Regions from separate parts of the Paenibacillus sp. B01 genome, predicted to be linked through region 2. Evidence: riboswitches for the same ligand, from Rfam matches in the RefSeq annotation. Region 2 holds a riboswitch; the other holds the start of a gene.

Region 1 (7,360 bases), 210 kb from region 2:
TCAGATGTACTGGCAGGTGTATTTCCATCCGGTGACCCGCAGCTCGGAGATCATCCTCCGCAAGATCCTGCTCCGTGCGCAGGAGCTGTGCCGCTCGGGCTATCCGTTCAGGTGGATCCCGGATCCGATCGTCAAGCTGTTCCAAGGAAGGCTCGACGTCGTCTCCTACTTGAAGCTCGACGAGGCGCTCGTGCAGACGGCGTTCGCGGCATGGACGGAGGAGGAGGACAAGCTGCTGGCGCAGCTGTGCTCCCGGTTTCTACATCGCAGATTGTACAAATATATAACCTTCGAAAAAGAGCATGAATCAGAGGCGCAGCTCTGCTTCGAGGAGCTGGCGGCGGCCGGAATGGACCCGGGGTATGAGCTCGAAATTGATTTTCCTTACGATCTTCCTTATCATGTGTATCGTTCGGCGGCCGAGGGCTTGACCGAAGGCGGAAGAGGCAAGCCTCCGATCCTGCTGCTCGAGCCGAGCGGAGCGGTGACGGAGATCTCGCTGCGTTCCGATGTCGTTCCTTCCATTACAGGCATGCACCGGGGCCATTACCGTCTTTATTATGATGAAGAAGCAGCCGGACGGATCCGGCAGAAGCTGCAGCCGCGGACGCGGGCCCGGCTGGGCTTGGAGCGAGGCGGCGAGGCATGAAAGGAGTCGAACCATGAAAGGAATCATCGACACGCACACCCATATGGACTCACCTAAATTCGACAACGACCGCGCCGAGGCGATCCAGCGCGCGCGGGAAGCAGGCGTGGAGCTGATGTTCAATGTCGGCTTCAATCGGGAAACGATCCCGACGACGCTGGAGCTTGCCGAAACGTATCCGTTCGTGTATGCCATCGTCGGCTGGCATCCGACCGACACGGCCGATCTGCGCGAGGGCGATCTCGCCTGGGTCGAGTCGCTGATGAGCCATCCGAAGGTCGTCGCGCTCGGAGAGATCGGGCTCGACTATTATTGGGACACCTCTCCGAAGGAGGTTCAGCAGCAGGCGTTCCGCGACCAGATCGCGATCGCCAAGCGATGCCGCAAGCCGATCGTCATCCATAATCGAGACGCCCATGAGGATGTCGTCCGCATCCTGCGGGAGGAGAAGGCGGCCGAGGTCGGAGGCATCATGCACTGCTACTCCGGCAGCTGGGAAACGGCGAAGCAATGCCTCGACATGAACTTCTACATTTCCTTCGGCGGGCCGGTCACCTTCAAAAATGCAAGGGTTCCCAAAGAGGTGCTCGCGCAAGTGCCGCTGGATCGATTGCTCCTTGAAACGGACTCTCCATACCTCGCTCCGCACCCCCATCGGGGCAAGCGAAACGAGTCCTCGTTCGTCACGCTCGTAGCCGAAACGGCGGCGGAAATAAAAGGAAGAACTGTTGAAGAAATCGTTTCCATCACCTCTGCAAATGCAAGAAAATGTTTCCAAATTTCTTAAAACGACGTGATTTCGGCTGAAAAAAGGCTTCCAGACGAGAGAAATTGATCTTTCCTTGGTGAAAACGCCTGCCATCGCCAGAAAACCCTCGATTTTGGGTCTCAAAGGATTTTATCGTGTCTTTACAATCGCTTGAAGGAAACGGTATGATTCAACACAGAGCTTTGAGTGATGCAGGATTTTCATCATTCGCTTAATCTCCCCGGACGGGGAGAGCGGGGGAACCATCGCAGCAGAAGGGACGCAAGCCGTACATACCGAAGGGTTGACGCTTGACCGCCAGACAAGCTGTGCTTTTCCAGGGGTGAATTCGCCGGGACCACGAGCAGGGTCCTTGAGCCGATAGGGCAGCTCTCTTGCCCGAACCCGTCAGCTAACCTCGTAAGCGCATATAAGAGAGATCAACCTCGTGCTCCACTTCCACCTGATCGTGACCAACCCGGGAAGCCACGAAACAGATCCTCTGTCGACGGCTTCTTTTTGTTTGAATAATGAATTATACGTCGACATAGGGTTAACGGTGGAGGTGAGGCGAGGCGGCCAGCGGCGTGCTGCTCGGCACGTACAAAACCAAATAGTCGCGTCTTGAATTATCATGCGTAACACGAGGCGGCGGGGCTATGTAAGGAGGACCGAAGAAGTGGGCGCTATCCCTTTAAAGGAAACCCATGTACAACGATCATCCAGCAAGTCTTTCCAATGGCGATGGAAGCATGACAACCTGCGTTTGATTGTCCTTAGCATAACGATCTCACTCGCAATGACTTTCATGTTTTTGGTATTGCTGAAAGGGACGTCGGAAAAAAGCGTCTCTCTGGTGTTGAACGGGCAAGAAAAAATCATAAGCACGAGCCATTCCTCGCTCCAGCAGCTGCTGGAGGAGCAGGCGATCGCGGTCGGACCGTATGACGAGCTGTCCATCCCGCTCGGCGCCGCGCTCCAGGAAGGCGACCGCATCGTGATCGACCAGGCGGTGCCGGTGACGATTCTTGCCGACGGCAAGACCTTGCAGGTCAATACCACCAAAAAGACCGTGGAAGCGGCGATCGGGGAATCCAATATTGCCGTACGGGAGCAGGATAAAGTATTCCCAAGCTCCGAAAGCAAGCTGAAAGCCAACATGACGATCCGCGTCATGAGAATCGACAAGCAGCAAGTCAAGACCACGCACGACATTCCGTTCACCGTTGTCCGCAAGCAGGACGCTACCTTGGAAAAGGGGCAGCTCAAAATGGTGAAGGCCGGCCAGAACGGCCAACTCGTCAAAACCTTCGAAAAGGTGTACCAGGACGGCAAACTGGTCACACAGACTCTGCTCGCCAAATCCATGGAAAAACCAGCCGTCAGCAAAATCGTGGCGGTGGGAACCAAGGAAAAGCCTAAACCGAAGCCGGCGGTCCTGACCGCGGCATCCTCATCTCCAACTACTGCTCTGACCAAATCCGGTCTCAATCTCAAAGCCAAGAAAGTGCTCACTAACGTTACCCTGACCGCGTATACCGCCGGATTCGCCTCGACAGGCAAATCCAAGGGCGATCCCGGTTACGGCATCACCGCCTCCGGAGCCAAAGTTTCCGAAGGGCGCACCATTGCAGTCGACCCGGATGTCATCCCGATGGGATGGTGGGTGTATATAGAAGGGATCGGCTTCCGCCGCGCCGAAGATACGGGCGGAGCGATCAACGGCAAAAAAATCGATGTGTTCTACGAAAGTGAATCCTACGTGAAGAAATTCGGCAAGAAGCGCGGCTATACGGTCTATGTCCTTGGACCGACCAAGCCGAAGCTGAGCTGATCTTTTGCGAGCGGGCCCGCTGTCTTTCAGCGGCCCGTTTTGGGCGTTTATAAGGGATATGCGAGGAGTAAGCGGCATCGAAAGGGTTAAAGCTAGTCGTAATCTTTTACCCTGTCGCAAGCAAGCGGAATCAAAGGAGACAAGCCAGTGATCAAGGAAATCATCGTGGTGGAGGGCAAGGACGATACGGCGGCGATCAAGCGGGCCGTCGAGGCCGATACGATCGAGACGAACGGCTCGGCCATCGGCGAGGAGGTGCTGCGCCGGATCGAGCTGGCGATGGAGCGGAGGGGCGTCATCATCTTCACCGACCCCGACCATGCCGGCGAGCGCATCCGCAAAATCGTCTCGCAGCGGATCCCGGGCTGCAAGCATGCGTTCCTGCCCCAGGAGGACGCCCTCTACCGCGGCGACATCGGCGTCGAGAACGCTTCGCCGGAGGCGGTGCGGCGCGCGCTTGCGACCGTGCGCACGGAAGGAGCGGCGGGCGAGGCGGAAATCACCCATGCCGATCTGATGGAGGCGGGGCTGCTCGTCCATCCGGATGCCGCGCGGCGCCGGCTGCTCATGGGCAATCGGCTCGGCATCGGCTATTGCAACGGCAAGCAGTTCATGAAGCGCTGCGCAAGCTTCCGGATCAGCCGGAAGGAATTCCGCGAGGCGCTGGAGCAGATGAAGGAGGAAATCGGATCATGACCGATGTAGCGACACCGAGAAGGACGAAGGAAATCATCGAGCGGCACGGATTCTCCTTCAAGAAGAGCCTGGGCCAGAACTTCCTGATCGACCCGAACATCCTGAACAAGATCGTGTCGGCCGCAGGGCTCGACAAGACGAAAGGCGCGCTCGAGATCGGTCCCGGCATCGGCGCCCTGACCGAGCAGCTCGCCCGCCAGGCGAAAGCGGTCGCCGCGGTTGAGATCGACCAGCGCCTCATCCCGATCCTGCAGGAGGTGCTCGGAGCGGAGGAGCATGTCTCGGTCGTGCATGCCGACGTGCTGGAGCTCGACCTGCAGCAGCTGTTCCGCGACAAGTTCGCGGAGACGAGCGCGGTCAGCGTCGTCGCCAACCTGCCCTATTACGTGACGACGCCGATTCTGATGAAGCTGCTCGAGCAGCGGCTGCCGCTGGAGAACATCGTCGTCATGATCCAGAAGGAGGTCGCCGAGCGGATGGCGGCAAAGCCGGGCACCAAAGCCTACGGCAGCCTCAGCGTGGCGGTGCAGTACTACGCGGTGCCGGAGCTGGTCTGCATCGTGCCGCATACGGTGTTCATCCCGCAGCCGAACGTCGACTCGGCGGTCATCAAGCTGGCGATGCGGGACAAGCCTGCGGTCGAGGTGGCCGACGAGGACTTCTTCTTCCGCACGGTGCAGGCGTGCTTCGCGCAGCGGCGCAAGACGATCCACAACAACCTGTCGTCCTGGCTCGGCAAAAACCGGCGCGAGGAGCTGACCCGCGTCCTGCAGGAGACGGGCATCGACCCGGTGCGCCGCGGCGAGACGCTCTCGCTGCCGGAGTATGCCGCGCTCGCGGCGGCCCTCGAGCGGGAAGGCCTGAAGCAAGCCTGACCTGATGATTTGAACCCCCCGGTTTCCGATCCGGCTGTCACCATTCGCCCTCATTGCCCATAGGCTGAGGCTAGAGGTGATGGCACAGTGGAAACTGGGGATTTTGTCGTTCGGCGATCCTATGGAGGAGACGTGCTTTTCCGGGTGGAGGCGGTTTATGGGGATACGGCCATACTTAAAGGATCGGATTACCGTCTGCTCGCGGACGCGCCGCTCGCCGACCTGGAGAAGGTAGCGAACCCGGAGGAGCTGGGCGTCACGAAATCGCTGAGAAGCAAGGTGAAGGCTTCGAACCGGCGCATGAGCGCGGAACTCATCGACCATGCCTTCGCCAGCGAGCTCGACTACCGACCGGAAGAGAAGCATGCGTATTTCGACCTGCCGGGCAAGGTGCTGCATCTCGATGGAGATGCGAACTACATGCGCAAGAGCATGCAGCTGTACAATCAGATGAACGTGCCTGCTCAAGGGCTGCACGTGGCGGAGAACCAGATGGCGGACCTGCTCTATCGTCTGCTCCCGCAGGTCAAGCCGGACATCGTCGTCATCACGGGCCATGACGGGCTGCTCAAGACGCCGGGCCGCAGCGAGCTGTACAGCATCGGCAGCTACAAGAACTCGCAGAACTTCGTCAACGCGGTGCACGTCGCCCGCGAATATGACAAGAACCGCGACAACCTCGTCGTCGTGGCCGGCGCCTGCCAGTCCTATTACGAGGCGCTGCTGCAGTCCGGAGCGAACTTCGCCAGCTCGCCCGGCCGCATCCTGATCCATGCGCTCGATCCGGTCTACATCGCGATCAAGGCGAGCTACACGTCGATCCGCGAATGCGTGAACCTGCCGGATGTCATCCACGGCACGATTTCGGGCATCGATGGCGTCGGCGGCATCGAGACGATGGGACGCTATCGGGTCGGCTTGCCGAAGCCGATCGAGGTCAAGCAGGTCAAGCCGAATCCTTATTATATGGGAGGGTGAAAGCCCGCTCTTGCGCCTTGAGAAAGTCGAAAAATATTCATTGACACTAAAGTTGGTACGATGATATAATTTTCGTTTATTTGACATTGCCATCCTTCTTGGGCTATAATGGACAAGGAAAGAGGTGGTAGTGCCAATGGCTAGAAATGCTTTGTCGGAAATCAAGCGCAGCATGGAAGCTCATATTGGAGCCAAGATCATGTTGCGGGCCAATGGAGGCCGGCGCAAGACGGTTGAACGTTCTGGTGTTTTGGAAGAAACCTACCCATCTGTTTTCATCGTGAAGCTTGACCAGGATCAGCACGCATTCAAGCGGGTATCCTACAGCTATGCGGATATTTTGACGGACTCGGTCGAGGTTACCGTCTGCAATGACGAAGGTCAGGTGCGGATCAACCCGCTGCATTGACGAATAGATCAGGTTTCACGGGGAAACCTTCGCGCGCGGCCGCTGCCAGCGCGTTTTTTTTGGCTGTTTTTCCTCCGCATACTCGGCTGGGCGTTCCCTCATACTACGGAGGGCGATAGCGGCAAGAGCTTGCCGTCCGCACCTGAGAGCGAAAAGGAGGCATGCAGCATGAGCCGCAGAAGGCGCAGCACGATGTCGGAGCAGCTGAAGGTGGAGCTGGCCAAGGATCTGGGCTTCTACGATACGGTCCAGCAGGAAGGCTGGGGCGGCATCAAGGCGAAGGATGCCGGCAACATGGTGAAGCGGGCCATCCAAATGGCGGAGCAGGCCGCTTCGCGCCAGCAGCGATAGCAGGAACGAGGCGGATCCGGACGCGTCCAGCGGCGGGCCGCCTTTTCGCTTTTCTCCCGGTCGGATGCTATAATAGATGCAGTTTATCTAACGAACGGGTGGATCGGACGACATGAAAATCTACGAGAAGGCGCCGGCCAAGATCAATCTGCTGCTGGACGTCCTGCGCAAGCGCGAGGACGGCTTCCACGAGGTGGAGATGATCATGACGATGGTGGACCTTTCCGACCGGCTCGAGATGGAAGAGCTGCAGCGGGATGCCATCATCATTTCCAGCCAAGCCGGGTACATACCGCTTGACGAAAAGAACCTCGCCTTCCAGGCGGCCAGGCTGATCAAGGAGCGCTATGACGTCAAGAAGGGCGTCTACATCCATCTGGACAAGAAGATTCCCGTCGCGGCCGGCCTGGCCGGCGGGAGCAGCGATGCGGCGGCGGCGCTGCGCGGCCTGAACCGGCTGTGGCGGCTCGGCATTCCGGACGAGGAGCTCGCGGTCCTCGGGGCGGAGCTCGGCTCGGACGTGCCCTTTTGCGTGACGGGCGGGACGGCGCTGGCGACGGGCCGGGGAGAGAAGCTGGAGCCGATCGAGAATCCGCCGTCCTGCTGGGTCGTGCTGGCCAAGCCGCCGATCAACGTCTCGACAGCGGACGTATACGGCCGCTTCCGGGTGAGCGCGATCGACCGCCATCCGTCGGTGCCGCGCATGCTGGACGCGATCCGCGGAGGATCGTTCACCGGCGTCTGCGAGGAGCTCGGCAACGTGCTGGAGGATGTGACGCTGCGCCTGTACCCGGAGGTGCGGATGCTCAAGGAAAGCATG
Region 2 (7,360 bases):
ATCCAGCTCTCCGCGCCGGAGCGCGCCGCCGCGGCCGACGGATCGCGCGGCGCGGAGCCAGGGCCTTCGCCGCTGCCCGGCAGCGCCAGCTCGAGCTGGCTCGCGGCGTCCGCCCGCCAGCCGGCCGCTCCGCCGAAGGCAAGCGGCTCGCGCCCGTCCTCGGTCCGGGCGGCATCCAGAGCGAGGCCGTAGGCGCGCTGGGCCGACAGCGCGCCGACGTTCAGCCAGCGCGAGAGGCCGCTCCCGGCATCCAGCGCGTAGCGGTCGCGCAGCTCCTCGTACGCCTGCAGGCTGCCGCCGAGGAACCGCTCCAGCTGCCGCTCGGGGCGCTCGTCCTCCGGCACGGCGGCCGCGAGCAGTCCGATCAGCTCGCCCGGCACGCTCCAGCTGCCGCCGCCGGAGAGCCGGGCGGTCGGCAGGCCGCCGGCAGCGACGGCCGGAGGCGGCGCGAGCCGCGAGCGGACATAACCGTTCCACGCCCGGTAGAACGGCGTGAACACGCGGTACGGCTCTTTTCTTCCCGTCTGCTCCTGGAACGCGTCCAGATCGGCGAGAGGCACGTCCTCCAGCGCCGTCCAGCGCACGCCCCGGCTGCGGCAGACGGCGGCGAGCCGCTCGTCCCGCCGCCGCGCATAAGGCGTATGGTCGGCGGTGACGACGACCTCGCGGATCGGCTCCCGCTCGAGCAGGTCGTCCAGCACGTCGGCGGGATCGCCGTGCAGCAGCTGCAGCTCGGCCCCTTGCGCCGCATAATCCCGCTGCAGCATCCCGGCTGCCCGCAGGAAATGCCGTCCGGGATGGGACTCGGCGCGGCCGTTCCCGAGCTGCGCCGGATCGAGGATCAGCGCATGGATGCCCGGCATGCCGAGGCTGGCGGCGTAGTCGAACGCGCGCAGATCGCCCGCTCGGAGATCCTTGCGGTGGATGAACAGATACATGTCCTTGCCTCCTTGGATCGGCCGCGGCCGATCATGCTCTTTCCGTACTACCCTGCCGGAATGCAAACAAACCGCAGCAGGCGCTCCGAGGGGAGGCTTGCTGCGGTCTGCTCGTCCGGCTTCGAAAGGCTTTTAATCGACGTCCGGACCGCCGTCCGGCTGGTCGGCAGCGTCGTCCGCGTACTTCTCGAACGTCTTGTCGTCCATGACGCGGCGGGCGGACATATAGCGCTTGGCGTAGTAGGACTCGCTCAGCTCGCTGATCGTCACGCCTCGGCTTGAGGAAGCGTGAGCGAACTTGCCGTCGCCGACGTAGACGCCCACATGGGAGACGCCCTTGCCGCTCGTATTGAAGAACACGAGATCTCCCGCCTTCAGGTCGTCTTTGGCGACCTTCTTGCCCATGGCCGATTGAGCCGCGGACGAGTGGGGGAGCGTGATCTTGAACTGCTTGAACACGTAGGACGTGAAGCCCGAGCAGTCGAAGCCTTTCGAGGTGGTGCCCGCCGACTTGTACGGCGTGCCGATGACGTCGCTGATGACGCCGTCCATTTTGGATCCTGCCGATGCGCTTTGCGCGCCTGCCGAGAACAGCAGGGCAAGTCCGAGTGCGATTGCTGCGGCTTTCTTCTTCAAAGCTGAAGTGCTCCTTCCAGAGCCTACGAGGTTAGCTGTGGGGTTCGGTTGAAGGTTCCCTATGATTTCTCGGCCTTCCTGCCTTGCGGCGAGGAGGGCGAAATCAATTCACCCTGAGATGGTTCCCCCGTTTCCATAGTCATGGAACTCGGCATGTTTGAACTGCTTCTGGAAGTGGTATTCTTTTCTTTAAGCTATTTTCCTCCCTTTCCCGACATTTTCTCATAATTCTCATGTTGAAAGAGACAAATGACAGCGCTTGCTTCGGGGGCTCGAGTCGAATCGACGCCTCTGCCGGCGGGCCGCTTCGGCTCTGCCGCATCGAAAAAAAGCGCCCCCCGCGAGGGGCGCTTTTGCGGTCGGCGCGTCGTTCGCGCCGGAGCGATCCGAATCGGGGGATCAGGCCGTGTACAGCGAGTTTTCCATCAACGTGAGCAGCTTCGTGCGCATGCCCATCAGGCGGGTCAGCGCGGCCTCGCTGAGATCGAGCCCTTCCGGGCGCAGGCGGGCGTGCTCGCTCTGCAGGGCTTCCAGCTCCTGCGCGTTCCGGTAGGCGCCGGCGCGGTCCAGCAGATCGCCGGTCGCTTGATGCAGCTGCTCGTAGTAGGCGTAGATTTTTTCGGTCATGGTCAATCTTTCCTCTCTCTCTAAAATGAAACTCTCCTCTAGCATGTCCTGCATTCGATGGCTTCTATGCTCCATTAAAGCTGCGGATGATGATCGTACGATCATCGGCAGATGAAGGTTTGGTGTTCGCGGGGCGGTGCCGGGGCGGCGCTGCGCGGCCGGCCTGGATGTTATATACACCGCATTCGGGTCCGAAAAACAAGACAAAATTGTCAGAGAATTTACACAATTATAGGATGGACATTCGGATTTGTCAACTAACCTGACGTCCTCCGGCATCTGGCTTGTCGGACCAGCAGCTGTACTGCGCGGAGAGGATCCAGACGTCGATCAGCGTGCGGACGAAATGATACCCTTGCTGGATGACGATGGCGGCAAGGCCGGCCCAGGCCATCGCCCCAGCGCTGACGCCGGCTTGCAGCAGGCCCGACAGCAGCAGCAGGACGAGGCTGACGCCTGCCAGCGGCAGCAGGCGGCGCAGCGCCTGGCGGAAGCTCGCCCCTGCGCCCAGGCCGCTTGCCGCGCCGAACTGCAGGCTGAGGATCAGCACATGGAGCAGTCCGATCCAGAGCAGCCACGCTCCGGCCCAGGGCAGCGCGTCCGCGGCCAGCTGCGGCAGCGAGCTGTAGTGCTGGAAGCGTTGGAAGCCCTCCCGCGCAAGCCAGACGGCCGGAGCGAGCGCGAGCGTCAGCTCGGCGGCAGCGAGCAGGATGAACGGCTTCCAGCAGACGCGGATGCCCTCGAGGAAGCGCGTGCCTCCTTCGGCTCCGGACTCCGCGGCATGCCGCACGGAGTAGGCGAGTCCGGCGCTCAGCAGCGGACCGAGCAGCAGGCGGGCGAGCAGCAGTCCGCCCAGCAGCCATAGATACGGATGGGCCAGATCCGTCTTGAGCAGCCGGAACTGCGACTCCGCCCAGAAGATCGCGTCTGCGCCGGAGGCGGCTCCGTCCGCCCCGGGATAGCGCTGCACGAGCGGGCGCACGACGGAGTCGACGAGCCGGTACAGGAAGAAGCCCCACAGCAGCCGGTACAGGAACAGGAAGGCGGCGATCGGCAGATGCTTGACAGTCAGCCCCCAGCCTTGCTTGAGATAGGTGGACACGGGATCACGCTCCTTTCTTCCGCCGCCCTCACCAGGCGAACGCTCCTGCGAGCCATTCCAGCGCCTTGACGATGCCGAGGCTGATCCGCACCCGCTGGTCCGCCGGCGCCTCGGCGCGCAGGAAGTTGTTGATCTGCCGGTTGTCCAGCACGTTGAGCCGATCCGGATCGACCGCCGCCCACAGCAGCGGGGAGGAGGAGGTCAGCTTGAAGCTCGTGTCGGCCTCCACGCCGTCCCACATGCGCTCGATCGTTCGTCCGTCGGCGAAGCGGAAGCGGATGTTCACCGGGCCGTATACGCCGTCGAGGCGGCGGATGACGACCTGCGACTCGTAGCCGGGCTTGCCGCCGCCGCTTTCCAGCGGGGAGACGCGGATCGAGTCGACCGCGTAGTCGGCCGTCTGGCCGCCATAGACGAACTGGCTGAAGTAGTCGTCCCAGCTGTCCTTGGTCACCTGCTCCACGACCCGCTTGAAGTCGGCCGTCGTCGGATGCTTGAATTTGTACTGGTTGAAATACGTCCGCAGGATCTTGTTCATCATCGTCGGTCCCGTCCGCTGCTCGATGCCGGTCAGCACGAGCTTCGCCCGGCTGTAGACGTTGTCGGCGTAGCGGCCATGGGAGCCGTACGACCAGGACAGCAGCTTGAGCGGAGCGGGATCGGTGACGTAGCTCGCCTCCAGCGCGGTGCGCGGCTCGACGCCGTACTCGCTTTCCATGATCTTGTCCTCCGAGTAGGAGGTGAAGCCCTCGTCGAGCCAGGCTTCCTCGAATTCATTGGACGCGACCATGCCGTACCAGTACTGATGCCCGATCTCATGCACGACGGTGCGCTCGAGGCTGTAGCCGGGATTGTCCGTATCGGCGCCGAAGGCGGTCACGAGCGTCGGATACTCCATGCCCCCGGCGCCGTTCGCGGCCGCGGGAGGGACGACGATCGACAGCGTGCTGTAGGGATAGGCGCCGTACCACTGCGAGTACTTGGCGAGAGCCGACTTGGCCGCATGCATGTAGCGCTCGGCCAGCTTCTTGTGGAGCGGGTCGAGGTAAAGCTTGATGCGCACGCCGGGCACGCCCGGCGCGGAGAACGCCTCCTCGCTGTAGAGGAAGTCCGGCGAGGCCGACCAGGCGAAGTCATGCACGTCCTCGGCGTAGAACGTGAACGTCTGGCCGTCCTTGGACGCCTCGGCGGGCTTCGTCTGCACGCCGGTCGCCGCCACCTTGTAGCCGGCCGGCACGTCGATCTTGACCGAGTAGAGGCCGAAGTCGCTGTAGAACTCGGAGTTGCCGTGGTACTGATGGGCGTTCCAGCCCTCGGGGCGCGAGCCGGACGCGGTGTTGTAGGCGGCGATCTTCGGGAACCACTGGCCGGCCATGACGAAGCTGCCGGAGTAGCCCATGCGCGCGAACACCTCCGGCAGGCCGACGCTGAAGCCGATGTGCAGCGTCACTTCCTCGCCGGGCGCGACCGGCTGCGGGAGCTTGAGCTTGGCCAGCGTGTAGTCGCTCTCGTTGCCGTCGTCCGGCTGGACGAAGTGCACGCGCGGCATCAGGCTCGCGCCGTCCTCGGTCTTGAGCGACTCCAGCCGCATGTAGCCGCGGCTCGCCTCGGTCGCCTTGTCCTCGCGGAGCCGTCCGCCCGACTCCTTCATGAACGTCGTCTCGTCCGACAGAAAGGCGTTCGGATACAGATGAAGGTACATGTCCGACACGGTCTTCTTGCCGGGATTTTTCCACGTGACGGTCTCGGTGCCGGTCAGCGTCTTGCCGCTCAGCTTGACCTGGATCTGGTAGTCCGTGACGCGCTGGGACAGCGGCTGCGACACGGGGGCGGGAGCCGGGGAGGCTTCGACTGCGGGCGTGGCGGCCTGTCCGGCGGCAGGCTCCGCGTAGGCCAGTCCCGTTCCGGCCCACGGCAGCGGCAAGAGGGCGAGCAGCAGGGCTGCATGCAGAAAAGGTTTGTATGATCGGCGACAGGTCATGAACCGGTTCCCTCCCGTTGACAAGCTTGTAAGCCATCTATATGTTTGCTTTTGCCGGATTATTAGCTAAAATGAAAAATATCGAATACAAGCCCCTGCTTGTACGCCGGGAGCGGCGTGCGGGCGGGGGCTCGGACCATAGATGGCTTGTCTTTGGACACGGAAAGTCATGGAAGGGAGCGGGGCATGGAAGAGAATAAGGAAGCGAAGCGTCCGGAGGGCGCGGCGGAAGCGGCGTCTGCGGAGGGCGATGCCGGAGCAGGCCGTCCGGACGGCGCGCAAGGAACGCCGGCCGCGGACGCGCAGCCGGCCAAGGGCAAGCGCTCGCTGTCGCTGAACGTCGTCAGCAACAAGGAGCATCGCGGCTTCGGCGCGGGCACGATCGACCTCAGCCGCGTCTCCTCCGTCATCATCGACGGCGGAGAGGCTTACATCGACAACGGCGCGATGCACGCCAAGAGCAAGGTGGAGAAGGGGATCAAGTTCAGCCCCGACAAGGCGAACGTGCCGAACGGCCGTCCGGTGTGGATCGTCTGGGTCGCGGTCGACCGCGACGAGGAGGGCTCCTTCTATGCGGGAGCGACCGCCTGTCCGATGCTCGTCGACACCGAGGCGCGCCGCGGCTGGAAGATTCTCGCCCAGCATGTCAACAACCTCGACTATGCGATCAAGCGCCGCTTCGTGCTGGACGAGCTGTCGGCGGAGGAGAAGGCCGTGCTGCGCGAGCTGCTGATCTCCCACAACGCCGAGTGGTGGGAGCATTCGCCGCAGGCGCTCAAGGATCATCTGGCGGAGTAGCAGGACCGGCCGGAGGCGCGTCGGCTGACGGACCAGGGCGACCGGCCGGCGGCCGGATGATGGAGCGGCATGACCGGCGGGAGCCGGGATAACGGGTAGAGCGGCGAAGCCAGGGGAAGCGGCAGGCGCTGCGGATGCAACGCAAGCGCGGAGCGCGGGCGTTGCTGATGTATCGCAAGTGCTGCCGATGCCACGCAAGCGCGGGCGTTGCTGATGTATCGCAAGTGCCGCCGATGCAACGCAAGCTCGGGAGCTGCGGCTCAGCTTGCGCTGCCTGAGCAGCTGGCAGCTGACGGATTGCCCGCCAGTGTCGAGCATGGCGCTGCTGCACCGCATGCAAAGAGGCTGGCCGGAACGTCCACCGAGGTGGATGTCTCCGGTCAGCCTCTTTTTGTTGTCGTGCCAGAAGGCGGGCGACAGGGGCTCAGGGCCAATCTGGACCGCCTGGCCAACGGCATGCGTGGTCAGGACCATCCGGCTGGCGGCTGCAAGCTCGCTGGAGCAGGTCAGCTGAAACGAGATTAGACGGCTGCTAGCTTTCATTCCGGGTAGGGGCGGCGTCAAGCATGAGTTTGCCTAACGACGAATCAGATCGTAAGAAGAGGTTTGAGAGGGTTTCGCGATTTCTTGCGACGAATCAGCTCGTTAGACGCCAAGTCAGGTCTATTTCGCTCTGATTCTGGGCCCGAATTCGATTTTAACAAGTTGAGGAGTCGTTACGTTTTTCGTAGGTCTATTTTATGGCGTCTAACGAGATGACGCGTCGTTAGAATTCACGGTGAAGCGGATGCCTGACAAGCCTGCCGGCGAGGTCCCGCTCCAGGCCAAAGAGCGGCTCTTTGCCGAGGCCTCTGAGCAGCCCGACTGCCCCAGCCCGACGGCCCCAGCCCGACGGTCCCAGCCCGACGGCCCCAGCCGGACTGCCCCAGCCGGAATGTCCCAGCCCGACGGCCCCGACTCGACTTGCCCAGCCCGCCGGCTAAAGCCCCGTCTACTCCTCCTCGCGGAACCCGCGGTAGGCCCGAGCATGAAATCCCTCGATCCAGCGGAACAGCTGCCTGCCGCTTGGAGGAGGCAGCAGGCCGCCCTCGCGTCCGGGCAGCGGCCGGTACATCGCCGCATACGGCTCCGGCACCCAGATGTAGCGATGCACATGCCCGTCCGGGGCAACAAAGCCGGCTCGCTCCCAAAATACGCGTCGACCCTCGTTCTCTTTGCCTGCTCCGGCCTCCGTCTCGATGACGAGCGCGCTCGCGGTCGTCCGCTCCAGCGCCCAGC

Evidence for each region. A riboswitch is a leader RNA that binds a small molecule or an ion and turns the genes downstream of it on or off. The one in region 2 is predicted to bind cyclic di-AMP.
Region 1: it holds a riboswitch for cyclic di-AMP, as region 2 does, so the genes downstream of both, GE073_RS00140 (resuscitation-promoting factor) here and GE073_RS01090 (C40 family peptidase) in region 2, are expected to answer to the same signal.

Annotation. Positions count from the first base shown of each region.
Region 1 is NZ_CP045802.1:26,248-33,607, forward strand. Features, by position in the region: gene GE073_RS00130 (HD domain-containing protein) at 1-649, shown strand, start outside; gene GE073_RS00135 (TatD family hydrolase) at 663-1,436, shown strand; cyclic di-AMP (ydaO/yuaA leader) riboswitch at 1,617-1,839, shown strand; gene GE073_RS00140 (resuscitation-promoting factor) at 2,077-3,231, shown strand; gene rnmV (ribonuclease M5) at 3,379-3,927, shown strand; gene rsmA (16S rRNA (adenine(1518)-N(6)/adenine(1519)-N(6))-dimethyltransferase RsmA) at 3,924-4,802, shown strand; gene yabG (sporulation peptidase YabG) at 4,890-5,780, shown strand; gene veg (biofilm formation stimulator Veg) at 5,917-6,189, shown strand; gene GE073_RS00165 (small, acid-soluble spore protein, alpha/beta type) at 6,358-6,540, shown strand; gene ispE (4-(cytidine 5'-diphospho)-2-C-methyl-D-erythritol kinase) at 6,653-7,360, shown strand, end outside.
Region 2 is NZ_CP045802.1:240,330-247,689, forward strand. Features, by position in the region: gene GE073_RS01085 (cryptochrome/photolyase family protein) at 1-938, opposite strand, end outside; gene GE073_RS01090 (C40 family peptidase) at 1,071-1,574, opposite strand; cyclic di-AMP (ydaO/yuaA leader) riboswitch at 1,580-1,738, opposite strand; gene GE073_RS01095 (hypothetical protein) at 1,974-2,201, opposite strand; gene GE073_RS01100 (hypothetical protein) at 2,455-3,303, opposite strand; gene GE073_RS01105 (M1 family metallopeptidase) at 3,332-5,284, opposite strand; gene GE073_RS01110 (YwhD family protein) at 5,471-6,082, shown strand; gene GE073_RS01115 (GNAT family N-acetyltransferase) at 7,074-7,360, opposite strand, start outside.